2 regions of the Lysobacter korlensis genome follow, and region 1 is predicted to be linked to the other one. Evidence: predicted binding sites of a transcription regulator. Region 1 holds the regulator's gene; the other holds the start of a gene.
The links. The regulator FliA, encoded in region 1, starts transcription of late flagellar genes. The targets are predictions, from matches to a motif close to TAAAGTTTNNCNNNCNNNGGCCGATAA.
Positions count from the first base shown of each region.

Region 1 (6,875 bases):
ATTGCGTGCGCAGTTCGAATACCGCTGCACGCCGCGCGGCGCGCCGCTGCGCGGCGAGATCCGCTTCCAGCGCTGAGGCCGGCGGCCGCAACAGCAATGACGAAATCACCGCCCGGACGCGGCTTCGCGTCCGGGCGGTTGCGTTTTACGCGACTTCCGCGATCCGCCGGTTCGGGCGAAGACCGGTGCGCAGCAGCGCATCGACATCCAGGATCAACGCCATGCGTCCGTCGCCCACAAGGCTGGCGCCCGCATAGCCCGGCAGGCCGCGCAGCGTGCGCGGCAGCGCCTTGATCACCACTTCCTCGCGGCCGCGAACGCGGTCGACGATCAGGCAGAAACGCTGTTCGCCGGCCTGCAGAACGACTGCAGTGCTGCTCGCGGTCGGCAGCGGGTCAAGCCCCAGCCAGACGCGCAGGTCGAGCAGCGGCAGCGGCTGCTCGCGCAGGTCGAGCACGCTCTGGCCATCGATCCACATCGCGCGTTCGGGATGGTGCGAAAGCACTTCGATCACGCGCACCAGCGGCAGCGCGTAGACGTCGTCGTCGATCTCGATCAGCAGCGTCGGCAGGATCGCCAGTGTCAGCGGCACGCGGATCACGAAGCGGCTGCCGCGGCCGATTTCGGAAAGGATCTGCACCTGGCCGGACAGCTCGCGGATGCGCGACTGCACCACGTCCATGCCCACACCGCGGCCGGACAGGTCGCTGACTTCCGCGCGTGTAGAGAAGCCCGGCAGGAAGATCAGCTGCAGGCATTCCTCGGGCGTGAGGCGCGCAGCCGAATCGGCGTCGATCAGGCCCTTTTCGCAGGCGCTGCGGCGGATCTTCTCGGGGTCGATGCCGCCGCCGTCGTCGCGCACTTCGATCGAGACGTGGTCGCCTTCCTGCTGTGCGCTCAGGCGCACGTTGCCGGTTTCAGGCTTGCCGGCGGCGCGGCGCTGCTGCGGTGATTCGATGCCATGGTCGATCGCGTTGCGCATCAGGTGCACCAGCGGATCGGCCAGCGCCTCGACGAGGTTGCGATCAAGTTCGGTATCGGCGCCGACGACTTCGAGGTCGACGGCCTTGCCGAGCTGGCGCGACACATCCCGCGCGAGTTTGGGGAAGCGCGAGAACACGCGACCGACCGGCTGCATGCGCACGGTCATCACCGCCGACTGCAGGCGCGAGGTGGCGGCATCAAGCGCGGTGACCGCACGATCGAGATCCTCGTCGCGCAGGCGCGGACGGATCGTCTTGAGGCGGTTGCGCGCCAGCACCAGTTCGCCGACCAGGTTCACCATCGCGTCCAGGCGCCGCACGTCGACGCGCACGGTGGCTTCGGCGGGCTCGGCATTCGCCGCGGCAACCGGCTTCGGCTTGGGTTTGGTGTCGCGCGCCGGGGGGGGCGGCTTCGGCTTGGGCGCTGCCGCCGCGGCCGGCGCTGCACCGGGCAGGGCGCCCGCACCGTGCAGGCTGTCGAGCAGGGCGTCGAAGTCCAGGTCGTCGAGGTTTTCAGGCAGGTCGGTGACCTGCATAGTCGGCGCTGCGGCGACGGCCGGCTCCGCCGGACCGACGTGCAGCGCGGCGACCAGTGATTCCGGTGGTTCCTCGGGCGTTTCGCCACGCCCGATCGCATCGAGCATATCGCTGAGCAGGTCGATCGACTGCTGCGTCGCGTCGAACGCGATTTCGTCCATCGACGCTTCGCTGCTGCGCGCGGCGTTGAGCCGGTCCTCGACCGCGTGGCAAATCGTCACCATCGCGGGGAAGTCGAGGAAGCCTGCGCCGCCCTTGATCGTGTGGAAGCCGCGGAACACCGCATTGAGGCAGTCGCGGTCGTACGGCGACTGTTCCAGTGCGACGAGCTGCTCGCCGAGCTGGTCGACGATTTCGCGCGCCTCGATCAGGAAGTCAGCGCAGATGTCGGATTCGGCTTCGCTCACGTCAAAGTCCCAGCGATGACAACAAATCGTTTGCGTCGTCCTGCGTGGCCGGTGCGGCATCGACGCCGGTGACGGCCGGGCCGAAGCCCTTCGACGACGCGGGCAGCTGCAGCGGCGCGGACTCGGGCATCACGCCATCGCTTGCGGCATGCACGCAGCGCACGATGTCGACGACGCGCTTGATGATCTGGCCGGTCAGGTCCTGGTAGCCCTGCGCGGCGGTCATTTCGGAAAACCGCACGCGCATGCCGGCCGCGGCCTCGGCCGCCTCGCTTCCCGGCGCGACCGGAATCGTCGCCAGCAGGTCGCGGCACTGGTCGATCATGTCCATCGTGCGATGGCTGGCGTCCTCACTCATCTTCACCGCGTGCTCGAGGCGCGCGCAGGCCTCGGGCAGCGAGCCGCCGGTGCTCGCGCCCTCGCCGTCGCCGAAGGCCTGGCCGAGTTCGCGTGCAAGCCGCACCAGGCCCTGCACCAGCGGTTGGTTGCGCCATTCGACCAGCGCGTCGAGGTTTTCGCGGAAGCCGGCCTGGTCGTCATTCTCGATCGCCCCAAGCGCGGCGCGCACGCGCCGGATGATGGCCTCGCGACTGTCGGTCGACAGACTGTCGGGATCGGTGAGGACCTGGGCGTTCACGCCGCGGCCTCGAGGCGCTCGAAGATCTTGCCCAGCTTCTCGCTCAGGGTGCCGGCGGTGAACGGCTTGATGACGTAGCCGTTCACGCCCGCCTGGGCGGCTTCGATGATCTGTTCGCGCTTGGCTTCGGCCGTGACCATCAGCACCGGCGTCTTGCTCAGCGCGGCGTCGGCACGCACGTGCTTGAGCAGTTCCATGCCCGTCATGCCCGGCATGTTCCAGTCGGTGATGATCAGGTCGTACTTCGCGCGCTTGAGTTCCTCGAGCGCCGTCGTGCCGTCGTCGGCCTCGGCGGTGTTGGAAAAGCCCAGGTCGCTGAGCAGGTTCTTGACGATGCGGCGCATGGTCGAGAAGTCGTCGACGATGAGAATCTTGATGTTCTTGTCCATGAAGGGCTCGTGCGGCGATGCGGTAATGGGGTGGGGCGCATACCGGCGGGGTCAGGTCCGGCACACGCCCCTTGCGGCGGATATCGACCGGTGCCGTCGGTCCTGAACCTTCCGGACCAGGACGACACCGGTTCGGTGACGCGTGTCGCGATCAGTCGTCGTTGTCGGCGTCGATGCCGCGCCAGTCGCCCAGGCGAGAGCGCAGCCGGAGCATGGCCTGGCCGTGGATCTGGCAGACGCGTGATTCGCTGATCGACAGCACCGCGCCGATTTCGCGCAGGTTCAGTTCCTGCTCGTAGTACAGCGACAGCACCAGTTGCTCGCGCTCGGGCAGCAGGCCGATCGCGGCACCAAGCGCGCCGCGGAACTCCTCGTGCTCGAATGCGCGTGCCGGCGTCGTGCCATCGGCGGTGGCCAGGCGCGGCTCGCCGTCGTGCTCCTCGGCATGCGCGTCCAGGCTCAGCAACTGTCCGCGTGCGGCGTCCTCGAGCATCGCGTGGTACTCGGGGATGCTCACGCCGAGCGCGGTGGCGACTTCCTGCGACGTCGCAGCGCGGCCGGTGGCCTGCTCGACGGCGCGCGTGGCAGCGACGACGTCGCGGTAGCGGCGATGCACCGAGCGCGGCACCCAGTCGCCACGACGGATCTCGTCGATCATCGCGCCGCGGATGCGGATCGAGGCATACGTCTCGAACGCGGCACCCTGGTCGGACTGGAAGTTCTTCGCGGCCTCGATGAGGCCGAGCATGCCGGCCTGGATCAGGTCATCGATCTCGACGCTGGCGGGCAGCTTCGCGGCGAGGTGGTGCGCGATGCGGCGCACGAGTTCGGCGTGCTTCTCGACGATCGCGGCGGTGTCGACCTGCGGGCGCGCAGCGCGGTACTGGGCGGCGGCCATGGCATTCATGCGGCGCTCCTGGCTGGGGTCACCAGCCGTTCAAGGAAAAATTCGACATGTCCGCGCGGACCTTGCGGGACCTGCCATTGGGATGCGCGTCGCGCGATGTCGCGGAAAGCGAGTGCGGACGGGCTGGATGGGAATGCCTCGACGACGGCTTCCTGGCGTTGCACCGCGCGGCGCAGCCATTCATCGCGTGGAATCGCACCGAGATACGACATCGTGACGTCGAGGAAACGCGCGCTGACGCGTTCGAGCTTCTCGAACAGGTGGCGGCCTTCCTGCGGGCTGCCGACCTGGTTCGCGAGCACCTGCACCCGGGTCACACCGCGTTCGCGGCTGAGCACCTTGACCAGCGCGTAGGCGTCGGTGACCGAGGCCGGCTCGTCGCAGACCACGATGATCACGTCCTGCGCGGCCTGGCAGAACGTCAGCACGCCATCGGCGATGCCGGCTGCGTTGTCGACGACCATCGTGTCGATGGGCAGGTCGAGCTGGCTGAAGGCATGCACCAGGCCGACGTGCTGCGCCGGGGTGAGTTCGGTCATGTGGCGCTTGCCCGATGCGGCGGGGACCACCCAGAGGCCACCGGGGCCTTCGATGATCGTGTCGGCCAGTTCGCAGCGTCCGGCGATCACGTCGGCCAGCGTGAAGCGCGGCGACAGGCCGAGCATCACGTCGACGTTGGCGAGGCCGAGGTCGGTGTCGAGCAGCAGCGTGCGGCGGCCGGCCATCACCAGCGACATCGCCAGGTTGACCGAGACCGACGTCTTGCCGACGCCGCCCTTGCCGCTGGCCACCGCGATCACCCTGACCGGCGCGACGCTCGCCGGCGTGGCGGGCGCCGCTTCGGCGCAAGGGGCCGGGTCGGCGGCCGTGGTGTCATGTCCGTTCATGTCGTGTCCGAGGCAGGATGCGTTGGGGTCAGGCGACGGCATGGCGGTCCTCGGTCATCAAGGGGTTGTCGGCAGCGCGGCGCAGTTTTTCGAGTGAAGCGACGAGGCGAACGGGGTCGGCGGCCTCGATGTCGTGCGGCACCTGCTGTCCCGAAGTGGTGTAGGCGAGATGCATGTCCTGCTTGACCAGCACCGACAGCGCGGCGCCCAGGCGGCCGGTCTCGTCGGTCTTGGTCAGCACCACGCCTTCCGGCGAAGCCGGGCGGTAGCGGCGGATGATTTCGCTGAGGTCATGCGGGTGCGCGTTGGCGGGCAGCACCAGCAGGCTGCGCACACGGCGCGCAGTGCGCAGCCACAGGATCTGGCTCAGCAGCGCGCGGTCGCGGGCGGCGTAGCCGGCGGTATCGACCAGCACCAGCGGGTAGTCGGCCAGCTGGTCGAGCGTGGCGTTCAGCGCTTCCGGGCCGTCGGCCTCGCAGACGGTGATGCCGAGTCGGCGGCCGTGCGCATGCAGCTGTTCGCGCGCACCGGCGCGACTGACGTCGGTGGTGACCAGCGCGACGTCGCGGGCGCGGTTGCGGGCAGCGAAGCGCGCCGCGAGCTTGGCGATGGTGGTGGTCTTGCCGGCGCCGGTCGGGCCGACCAGTGCGATCACGCCGCCGTCGTCGATCGGCTCGGCGCGGTGGGTCATGATCATGCGCGCCAGTTCGGCGCACATCGGCTCGCGGGTCTCTTCGGGCGTGAGGTTTGCGTCGATGCGGGCGGCAACGCTCTGCGCGACGCTCTCGTCGCAGCCGCAGGCCACCAGCGTGTCGAACACATACGCACGGCCGGCCGAACCGCGCAGGCGCTCGATCGCGTACTGGTCCATCTGGCGTTCGATCAGCTCACGCATCGACGCCAGCTCGTTGCGCATCGCTGCGAGCGTCGGATCCTCGACGGGCGTGGCGACTGCCTGCAGCACGGGTTCGGCGGGCACTGCGATGGCGACCGGCGCAGCGGCCGGGGTCACCTCCGCCACCGGATCGATCGCGGCAATCGGAGCCGGAGCCGGAGCCGCTGCAGCAATCGGGGCGGCAACCGGCGGCGCGACTTCCATCGTTGCGACCGGCACCATCGGCGCGGCTTCGACCACCGGAGCCGGTGCGACCATCGCTTCGGCGGCCTGGGCGGCCGGCGACGGCATCTCGGCCACCGGTGCCGGCATTTCGCGGGCCTGTTCGGCGGCGGAAAGGCGGGCGAGCAGTTCGAGGAAATTGTCGCCGGGCGCCAGGGTGGCCGGTGCCGCAGCGGGTGCGGCAGGCGCGTGGGACGCGGCCGCGAAATCATTCGGGTTGAATACGCTCTCCTCCACGACGCTGCTCGTCAGCAGCGAGGCCATGGCCGGCGGGTGCGAGCGCGAGGCGGCCTGCGACGCAGCGCGCCGGGCCGAAGCGGCGTCGGCCTCGGCGGCCGCGGCGTCGACGCGGAATACCGCGCGTGCCCGCGCTGCAAGCGAGTCGCGCGGCGTGGTGCCTGACATCGCGGCGATCATCGCCTCGGCGCGCGTGCCGAGCGATCGCGTGGCGGGCGCCACGCGCGGTTCCTCGGCTGCGGTGCGGGCTGCGGCGGTTTCCTGACGCGCGTACGCGGTCGGAGCCGGCATCTGCACCACGTTCGGGGCTGCGCGCGGCGCCGGGGCTGCGAACGTGCCCGGAGCTGCGAACGTGCCCGGAGCGGCGGTGCGCAGCGCCTGCTGGACCAGCGCCTCGTCGTAATCGGTGGCGGCCACCACCTCGATGCCTTCCGGAATCGAGCGGTTCGAGAGGATCACCGCGTCCGCGCCCTGCTCGTCGCGAACCATCCGCAGCGCGGTGCGCATGTCAGGGGCGACGAAGCGTTTGATTCTCATCAGTGACTCCTTGAACTTGGGGCGCGAAATACGGGGTATTGGGTCGGTCGGAACAGCCATGGCCGCTCCCTGCCAATGACAAGGCAATAACCGTGCCTACGGTTGGGGCTGCGCTTCGACGGGCTTCCGTCGTGGCTGCGGGTGGGGTGTGCGGATTGCCGTCAGGCGGTGCCGGGGTGAGGCTTCGGGCCGGGCCGGGCCGGGCCGGGCCGGGCGCGGGGCGTGGGGCGTGGGGGT
Region 1 is NZ_JBHLTG010000001.1:940,473-947,347, forward strand. Features, by position in the region: gene ACFFGH_RS04185 (hypothetical protein) at 1-76, shown strand, start outside; gene ACFFGH_RS04190 (chemotaxis protein CheA) at 146-1,987, opposite strand; gene ACFFGH_RS04195 (protein phosphatase CheZ) at 1,929-2,495, opposite strand; gene cheY (chemotaxis response regulator CheY) at 2,561-2,953, opposite strand; gene ACFFGH_RS04205 (RNA polymerase sigma factor FliA) at 3,105-3,860, opposite strand; gene ACFFGH_RS04210 (MinD/ParA family protein) at 3,857-4,747, opposite strand; gene flhF (flagellar biosynthesis GTPase FlhF) at 4,776-6,638, opposite strand.

Region 2 (6,875 bases), on a different contig from region 1:
GCGGTTGCCGTCGTCGACGCGCTGCCCGGCGGTGGCGATGAGCTGGCGGATGTCCTTCGCCGACTGCGTGGTGCGCTGCGCGAGCGTGCGCACCTCGGCGGCCACCACTGCGAAGCCACGGCCCTGCTCGCCCGCGCGTGCCGCCTCGACCGCCGCGTTGAGCGACAGCAGGTTGGTCTGGAACGCGATCGAGTCGATCAGGCCGATGATGTCGGCGATGCGGCGCGTGGCATCGGTGATCGACGCCATCGCGGTTACCGCGCCGCGCACCACGTCGGCGCCGTCGCGTGCCCGCTCGTGGGCCGAGCGCGTGATCTGGCGGGTCTGGCGGCTGTTCTCGGCCGAGGCCTGCACTGCGCTGACCAGCTGGCCGACGCTCGCGGCGGAGCTTTCCAGCGCGATCGCCTGCCGTTCGGTGCGCGAGGACAGGTCGGCGTTACCGTCGGCGATCTCGCGTGCGCCTGCGCCCACCTCGTCCGCCGCCATCGCGACGCCGCGCAGCGCGTCCTGCAGGTGATCCAGCGCGCTGTTGAGCGCTTCGGTCACATCCGCGATCGCGCCGTCGAATTCGCCATGCGCGCGACGGGTGAGATCGCCCGCCGCCAGCGCCGCGGTGGTCTCGTGGATTTCGGTAAACGCCTCGTCGAGTGAAGCCAGCGCGCGATTCACCGACTGCTTCAGATCGTCGAGCTCGCCCGGCAGGTCGAGTTCGATTCGATGGGTGAAGTCGCCCGCTGCCGCATGCGCCATCGTGCCGCGCAGTGACCCAAGCGCGCTCTGCAGCCCGCTCATCGCCGCGTCGACCTTGCCGCGCGATTCGCCCGGAATCGAGGCGTCCATGCGCGCGGCGAAGTCGCCGCGTGCGATCGCATCCATCACTTCATCGAGGGCGTGCATCGTGCGCGCCACCGAGTCGGCGCCCGCGTTGACGCCCTGCTTCAGCGTTGCGAGGTCGCCCGGCAGGTCGGCCTGCACCCGCTGGGTGAAATCGCCGCGCGCCACGGCGCCGAGCACCTGGTTCGATTCGGCGATCGCCGCATTGAGATTGCCCAGCAATGCCGAGAAGTCGCGGCACATCATCGCGATCGCGTCCTTGCCTTCGGCTTCGACCTTGACCGAGAAGCGACCGGCCGACACTTCGCCGATCACGCGCCGCAGCGTTTCGATCGGGCCGCGGATCGCCTGGTCGACCGCGATCGACGCCAGGATCACCAGCACCGCGAGCACCACGACCAGCGCGATACCGAACATCGCGGCCTGCTGCGATGAGCGCGAGGCTTCCGCGATCGCCGCGGTAAACGCCTTCTGCTGTGCGCTGTCGAGTTCCGCCAGGCCCTTGCTGAAATCCGCGTACGCGACCTGGATCGCCTGCGCCTTTTCCTGCAGCGCCTCGATCTGGATCTCGCCTGCGATCTGCGCGGTCACCGTCTCGCCTGCCAGCTTCACGTACGCGTCCCATTTCGCGATCAGCGGGTTGAGGCTGGATTTGAGCTCGGGGTTGGTACCGGCAAGACCGACGAGCACGGTCTTGACGTTCGTGCTCTTCTCGACTGCGTCCTCGACGAGGAACTCATCGCTGTCGCTGAGTGCCTGCGTAAACAGTGCGCGTACGTCGACCTGCTCGGCGCGCGCGGTCGACAGGCCGTTCAGCACTGGCAGCGTCCGACTGGAGAAGCCCTCGAGCGTCGCTGCATTCGAGCGCGCAACCATCACACTGAACAATGCGTAGATCACGAAGCCCAGCAGCGCCGCACCGGGCACGAGCATGACCTTCGCGCGGATCGATACCTGACGCAGCGGCCGGACGGCCTGCGCAAGCAGCGCGTGGGGAAGATTGCGGACAGCGGTGAGCATGAGGGCGACCTGCACGGGCAGCGGGCGCATGAGGGCCCGCAGTGACCGCGGTAACGGCCGGCCTGAAGCGAACTTGAAACAATTTCTGGAACAGTGCGTTCGCCCGCCGGGCGCGCCTTACGCCAGCTTGCGTTAAAGCTTTGTCAACGTGGGCCGAAAACCTCTCCACGAGGCACGCGGTCATTCGACAGGAACCGGTGCGTCGCCCCCTTGCACTGATCCTGGAGAGTTGCGTGAAAACATCCCTTGCCGTCGCGCTCGCCGCGGCGCTCAGCTTCGGCACTGCTGCCCACGCCGAGGTCCGCGTCAGCGGTTTTGGCCAGATCGTCGCGGGCACGACGCTGGACAGTTCGGAGCGCTTCCCGGCCCGAACCTACACCGACACCGTCGATTTCGAAGAAGAGTCGCTGTTCGCGATCCAGATCGACGCCGACCTCAACGAGCGCGTCACCGCGACGGCGCAGATCCTCGCCGAAGGCTCCGAAGACTTCCGGCCGGAACTCGCTTGGGCGTACGCGAACATCCAGCTGGGCAAGGGCTTCTCGACCAAGATCGGCCGCCAGCGCATCCCGTTCTACCGCTATTCGGACTTCCTCGACGTCGGTTACGCGTATCCGTGGATCCGCCCGCCGGTGGCGATGTACAACCAGCCGTGGTCGAACGCCGATGGCATCAGCCTGTCGCACAACACCTACCTCGGTAAGTGGTTCTCGCAGGCGCAGTTCCTGTACGGCCGCTTCGAGGGCGACGCGAACATCGCCGAGAACCGCTTCGCAGGCGAGCTCAGCCACCTGCGTGGCGTGTCGTGGGACGTGGAATACGACGAGTGGCTGTCGCTGCGTGCCGCCTACCTCACCGCGAAGGTGACCATCACCGGCAGCGTACTGGACCAGGTGACGAACGGCCTGCGCATGTTCCGTCAGAACGCGCTGGCGGACCGGCTCGACTACAACGACGACCCGGGCACGTTTAAGAGCGTCGGCTTCCGCATCGACAAGGCCAACTGGCTCGTCGTCGCCGAGTACTCGGAAATCGAAGTGGAGGATTCGGTGCTCGAGAACATCGACCGCACCGACTGGTACACCACCGTTGGCCGCCGCTTCGGCACGGTCATGCCGCACGTCACATACGGGCGCCAGACGGCGGGTGCGGACCTGTCGGTACTCACCGGCATCCCGATGCGCAGCCCGCTGTTCCTGCCGGTCGCCGCGGCGGCCACCAGCCAGCAGCTTGACGAAACCTTCAAGAGCGTCGGCGTGCGTTGGGATTTTGCGAGCAACGTCGCGCTGAAGCTCGACTACACCGATGTCGAGACCGAGATTGCTGGCAACCGGGACGCCGAACTCGTCTCCGCCGGCCTTGTCTTCACGTTCTGATCGGAGCACGCACATGAAATCGTTTCGTTTGATGCTGGGTGCGCTGGCCCTTGTGGCCGCCTCCCAAGCGAATGCTGGCGCGGTCGTCGCCGCCTCGGGCAGCAAGGCTGCACCGATGGACGCGGAAGCCGCCAAGCGCGTGTTCCTCGGCCGTGACCCGAATGCCCAGGTGATCTACCAGAAGGGTGGCGCGACCCGCGATGCGTTCGACAAGACCGTGCTCGGCAAGGTCGGCGCGGAACTGACGACCTACTGGTCGCGCCTGATCTTCACGGGTAAGGCGAAGGCGCCGGTCGAAGTCGGCAGCGATGCCGAGGTCAAGGCCAAGCTCGCCGCCAACCCGAACGCGGTCGGCTATATCAGCGACGCTGCGGTCGATGGTTCGGTGAAGGTGCTGCACAAGTTCTGATTCACCGATGCGGTACCCGGCGGCCTGCGCATCCATCGCGCAGGCCGCTTTTTTTTGGGCGATCCGAAAGCACCGGCAGGACGCCGCAGCATGGCACCATCGCGCCGATGCCTGCGCCTGCCCTTTCCGACCATGTGATCGCGCAACTGCCGCCCGGCCCGGTCTGCGTCGGCCTGAGCGGCGGCATGGATTCGGTGGTGCTGCTGCACCTGCTGGCGGTGGCAGCGCAGGTGCGCGAACGCGGCCTGCGCGCAGTGCACGTGCACCACGGCGTGCATCCGGATGCGGATGACTGGGCGCGGCGCTGCACCGCCTTGTGTGCACGGCTCGACGTCCGGCTCGCGGTGCGCCGCGTCCGGGTGGTGCACAACGGCAGTGGGCTCGAAGGGGCGCTGCGGGATGCACGCTACGCGGTGTTCGATTCGGAGCTGCGGCCCGGCGAATGCCTGGCGCTTGCGCACCATCTCGATGACCAGGCGGAAACGTTCCTGCTGCGCGCGCTGCGTGCATCCGGCGTCGATGGGCTCGCCGCGATTCCTGCGATGCGATTGCTCGGCGATGCACCGGTGGTGCGTCCGCTGCTCGACATCCCGCGCTCGCAACTGCACGCATATGCCCTGCGGCACCACCTGGAATGGATCGACGACCCCGGCAATGCGGATCTGTCGATGGATCGCAATTTCCTGCGCCACCGCCTGATGCCGCTGCTGCAGGAACGCTGGCCGCACGCGGCCGCGTCGTTCGCGCGAAGCGCGGCGCTGTGCCGGCAGGACAGCGATCTGCTGCTCGAAGAAGACGCGCGTACGCTGGCGGCCGCGCGCACGCTCGATGCGCAGGTGCTGCGTGTCGACGCCTTACAGGACCTCGCGCCTGCACGTCGCTCGCGTGTGTTGCGCCTGTGGCTGCGGCAATTGAAGCTGCAACCGCTCCCTGCGCATCTCGCGATGGCGGCGGGCACGCAGCTGCTTGAAGCGCGAGCGGACGCGGCCCCGCGGGTTGCGTGGTCGGGCACGGAGCTGCGCCGCTGGCGCGATCTGCTGTATGCGGGCCGTGCCCGCGCGTCGCTGCCCCTCGACTGGCGCGTACGGTGGGACGGACGCGACGCGCTTGCGCTGCCCGATGGCGGCCAGCTGCGATTGCTGGGCGACGTCCTGCTGCCGGACCGCTGCATCGTGCATGCGCGGGCCGGCGGAGAGCGCATCGTGTTGCCGGGGCGCGGCCACTCCCACGCGCTCAAGCACGTGCTGCAGGACCTCGGCGTCCCGCCCTGGCTGCGCGAGCGCCTGCCGCTGCTATCGACGGACGAAGGTGAACTGCTGGCCGCGGGCGACCTCGTCGTTTCGCACCGGCTCGACACCTGGTTGCGCGACCATCGGACGCGGCTGCATTGGCAGCCGCCGTCGGATGCGGTCGATTGACCCTCCGCACTGCGCCGCTCACACTTCGACGATGCCACGCAAAATGACTCCCGTTTCGCCCGCTCCGGCCGCGTCCGTCAGCGATTTCGAGCAATCGCTGGTTGCGCTCGAGCAACTCGTCGACCGCATGGAGCATGGCGACATGACGCTCGAGGAGTCGCTTGCCGCGTACGAGCGCGGCGTCGGCCTGTACCGGCACTGCCAGACCGCGCTCGAACAGGCCGAACTGCGCGTACGCATGCTCAGCGATCCGCAGGATCCATCGAGCCGCGCTCCGTTCCCGGGCATGGCCGGTCCGAACACGACCGATGGTTGAGGCATCGATGGAGTCCTGGCGCGCGCGTGTCGACGCCGCGCTTGCCGTCGCCCTGCCCTCGCCCGATACATCACCGCAACGCCTGCACGCGGCGATGCGCCATGCGGTGCTGCTCGGTGGCAAGCGCATGCGGCCGATGCTGGTCTACGCCACCGGCGCGTTGTTCGACGCCGATGCGGCCCGGCTGGACGGAGCCGCGGTCGCGGTCGAGCTGATCCATGCGTACTCGCTGGTGCACGACGACCTGCCGGCCATGGATGACGACGCGCTGCGGCGCGGCCAGCCGACCGTGCACGTGGCGTTCGACGATGCAACCGCGATCCTCGCGGGCGACGCGCTGCAATCGCTTGCGTTCCAGGCGCTTTCGCTCGCTCCGGTCGAGCCGGTGGTCGCGGTGCAACTGATGCGCACGCTGGCGGAAGCAGCCGGTGCAGGCGGCATGTGCGGCGGGCAGGCACTGGATCTGGATGCGACCGGCGCGGCGACAACGCTGACCGTGGCCGACCTCGAGCGTCTGCATTCACTAAAGACGGGCGCGCTGATCCGCGCGGCCGTGCGCATGGGCGCGCTGGTGGGCGGCGCGGACGAGGCAAGGCTCGCCCTGCTCGACCGCTACGCCGCCGCGCTCGGCCTGGCGTTTCAGGTGCGCGACGACATTCTCGACGTCGAAGGCGACAGCGCGACGCTCGGCAAGACGCCGGGCAAGGACGCGGCGCAGTCGAAGGCCACGTTCCCGGGCCTGCTCGGTATGACGGAGGCACGCGCGCGACTTGACGAACTCGGCCATGCGATGACGGACGCGCTCGCATCATTCGGCGAGCGCGCGGCACCGTTGGCCGCGCTGGGCGAATACGCGATCCGTCGCGCGAACTGAGCCTGCCCTCAACGACGAAGGCCCGGACATGCCGGGCCTTCGAACGGTGCTCTCCGCTCATTACTTGATCAGCCGCAACGTCAGCGGATACCGGTAGGCCACGCCTTCGTTCGCCTTGACGCCGGCGATGATCGTCAGCACCAGCCATACGACAAACACGACGACACCGATCGGCACAGCGATGATGACGCCGATGCCGAAGGTCATAAGCGTCAGCAGGATCAGCGCAAGGTAAATCGCCCCGGCAGTGATATTGAAGTTCAGCGCTTCCTTGCCTTGGTCGTCGACGAACGGCATGGCGTCCTTCTTGACCAGCCAGATGATCAGCGGACCGATGAAGCATCCCCACCCGCCCGTCAGCACGGCCCCGAGGAGCGCTGACAGGTGCGCGAACATCGCCCACTGACGCGCTTCGGCGGATGTTGCATTGCTCGGCGCATGAGCCTGGGGCTCGTACGGCGGCGGTGTGCCCGGTGGATCGTTGTACTCGCTCACGGCACGGCTCCAGCAGGTGGGAAATTTCAATCTCCGCTCAACATGCGTCGAGGTCAAGACGCGCGCTTCGCGCTCGACCACGGCGAGGCGGCACTGCAGGGTCAGCGCACCATGCGAATCGTCAGCGGATAGC
Region 2 is NZ_JBHLTG010000003.1:242,337-249,211, reverse strand. Features, by position in the region: gene ACFFGH_RS14255 (methyl-accepting chemotaxis protein) at 1-1,884, opposite strand, end outside; gene ACFFGH_RS14250 (hypothetical protein) at 2,088-3,230, shown strand; gene ACFFGH_RS14245 (type 2 periplasmic-binding domain-containing protein) at 3,244-3,639, shown strand; gene tilS (tRNA lysidine(34) synthetase TilS) at 3,747-5,057, shown strand; gene ACFFGH_RS14235 (exodeoxyribonuclease VII small subunit) at 5,101-5,373, shown strand; gene ACFFGH_RS14230 (polyprenyl synthetase family protein) at 5,366-6,247, shown strand; gene ACFFGH_RS14225 (DUF4870 domain-containing protein) at 6,308-6,742, opposite strand; gene ACFFGH_RS14220 (DUF4870 domain-containing protein) at 6,844-6,875, opposite strand, start outside.
Region 2: the regulator FliA is predicted to act here: its motif matches at 1,905-1,931, upstream of ACFFGH_RS14255 (methyl-accepting chemotaxis protein).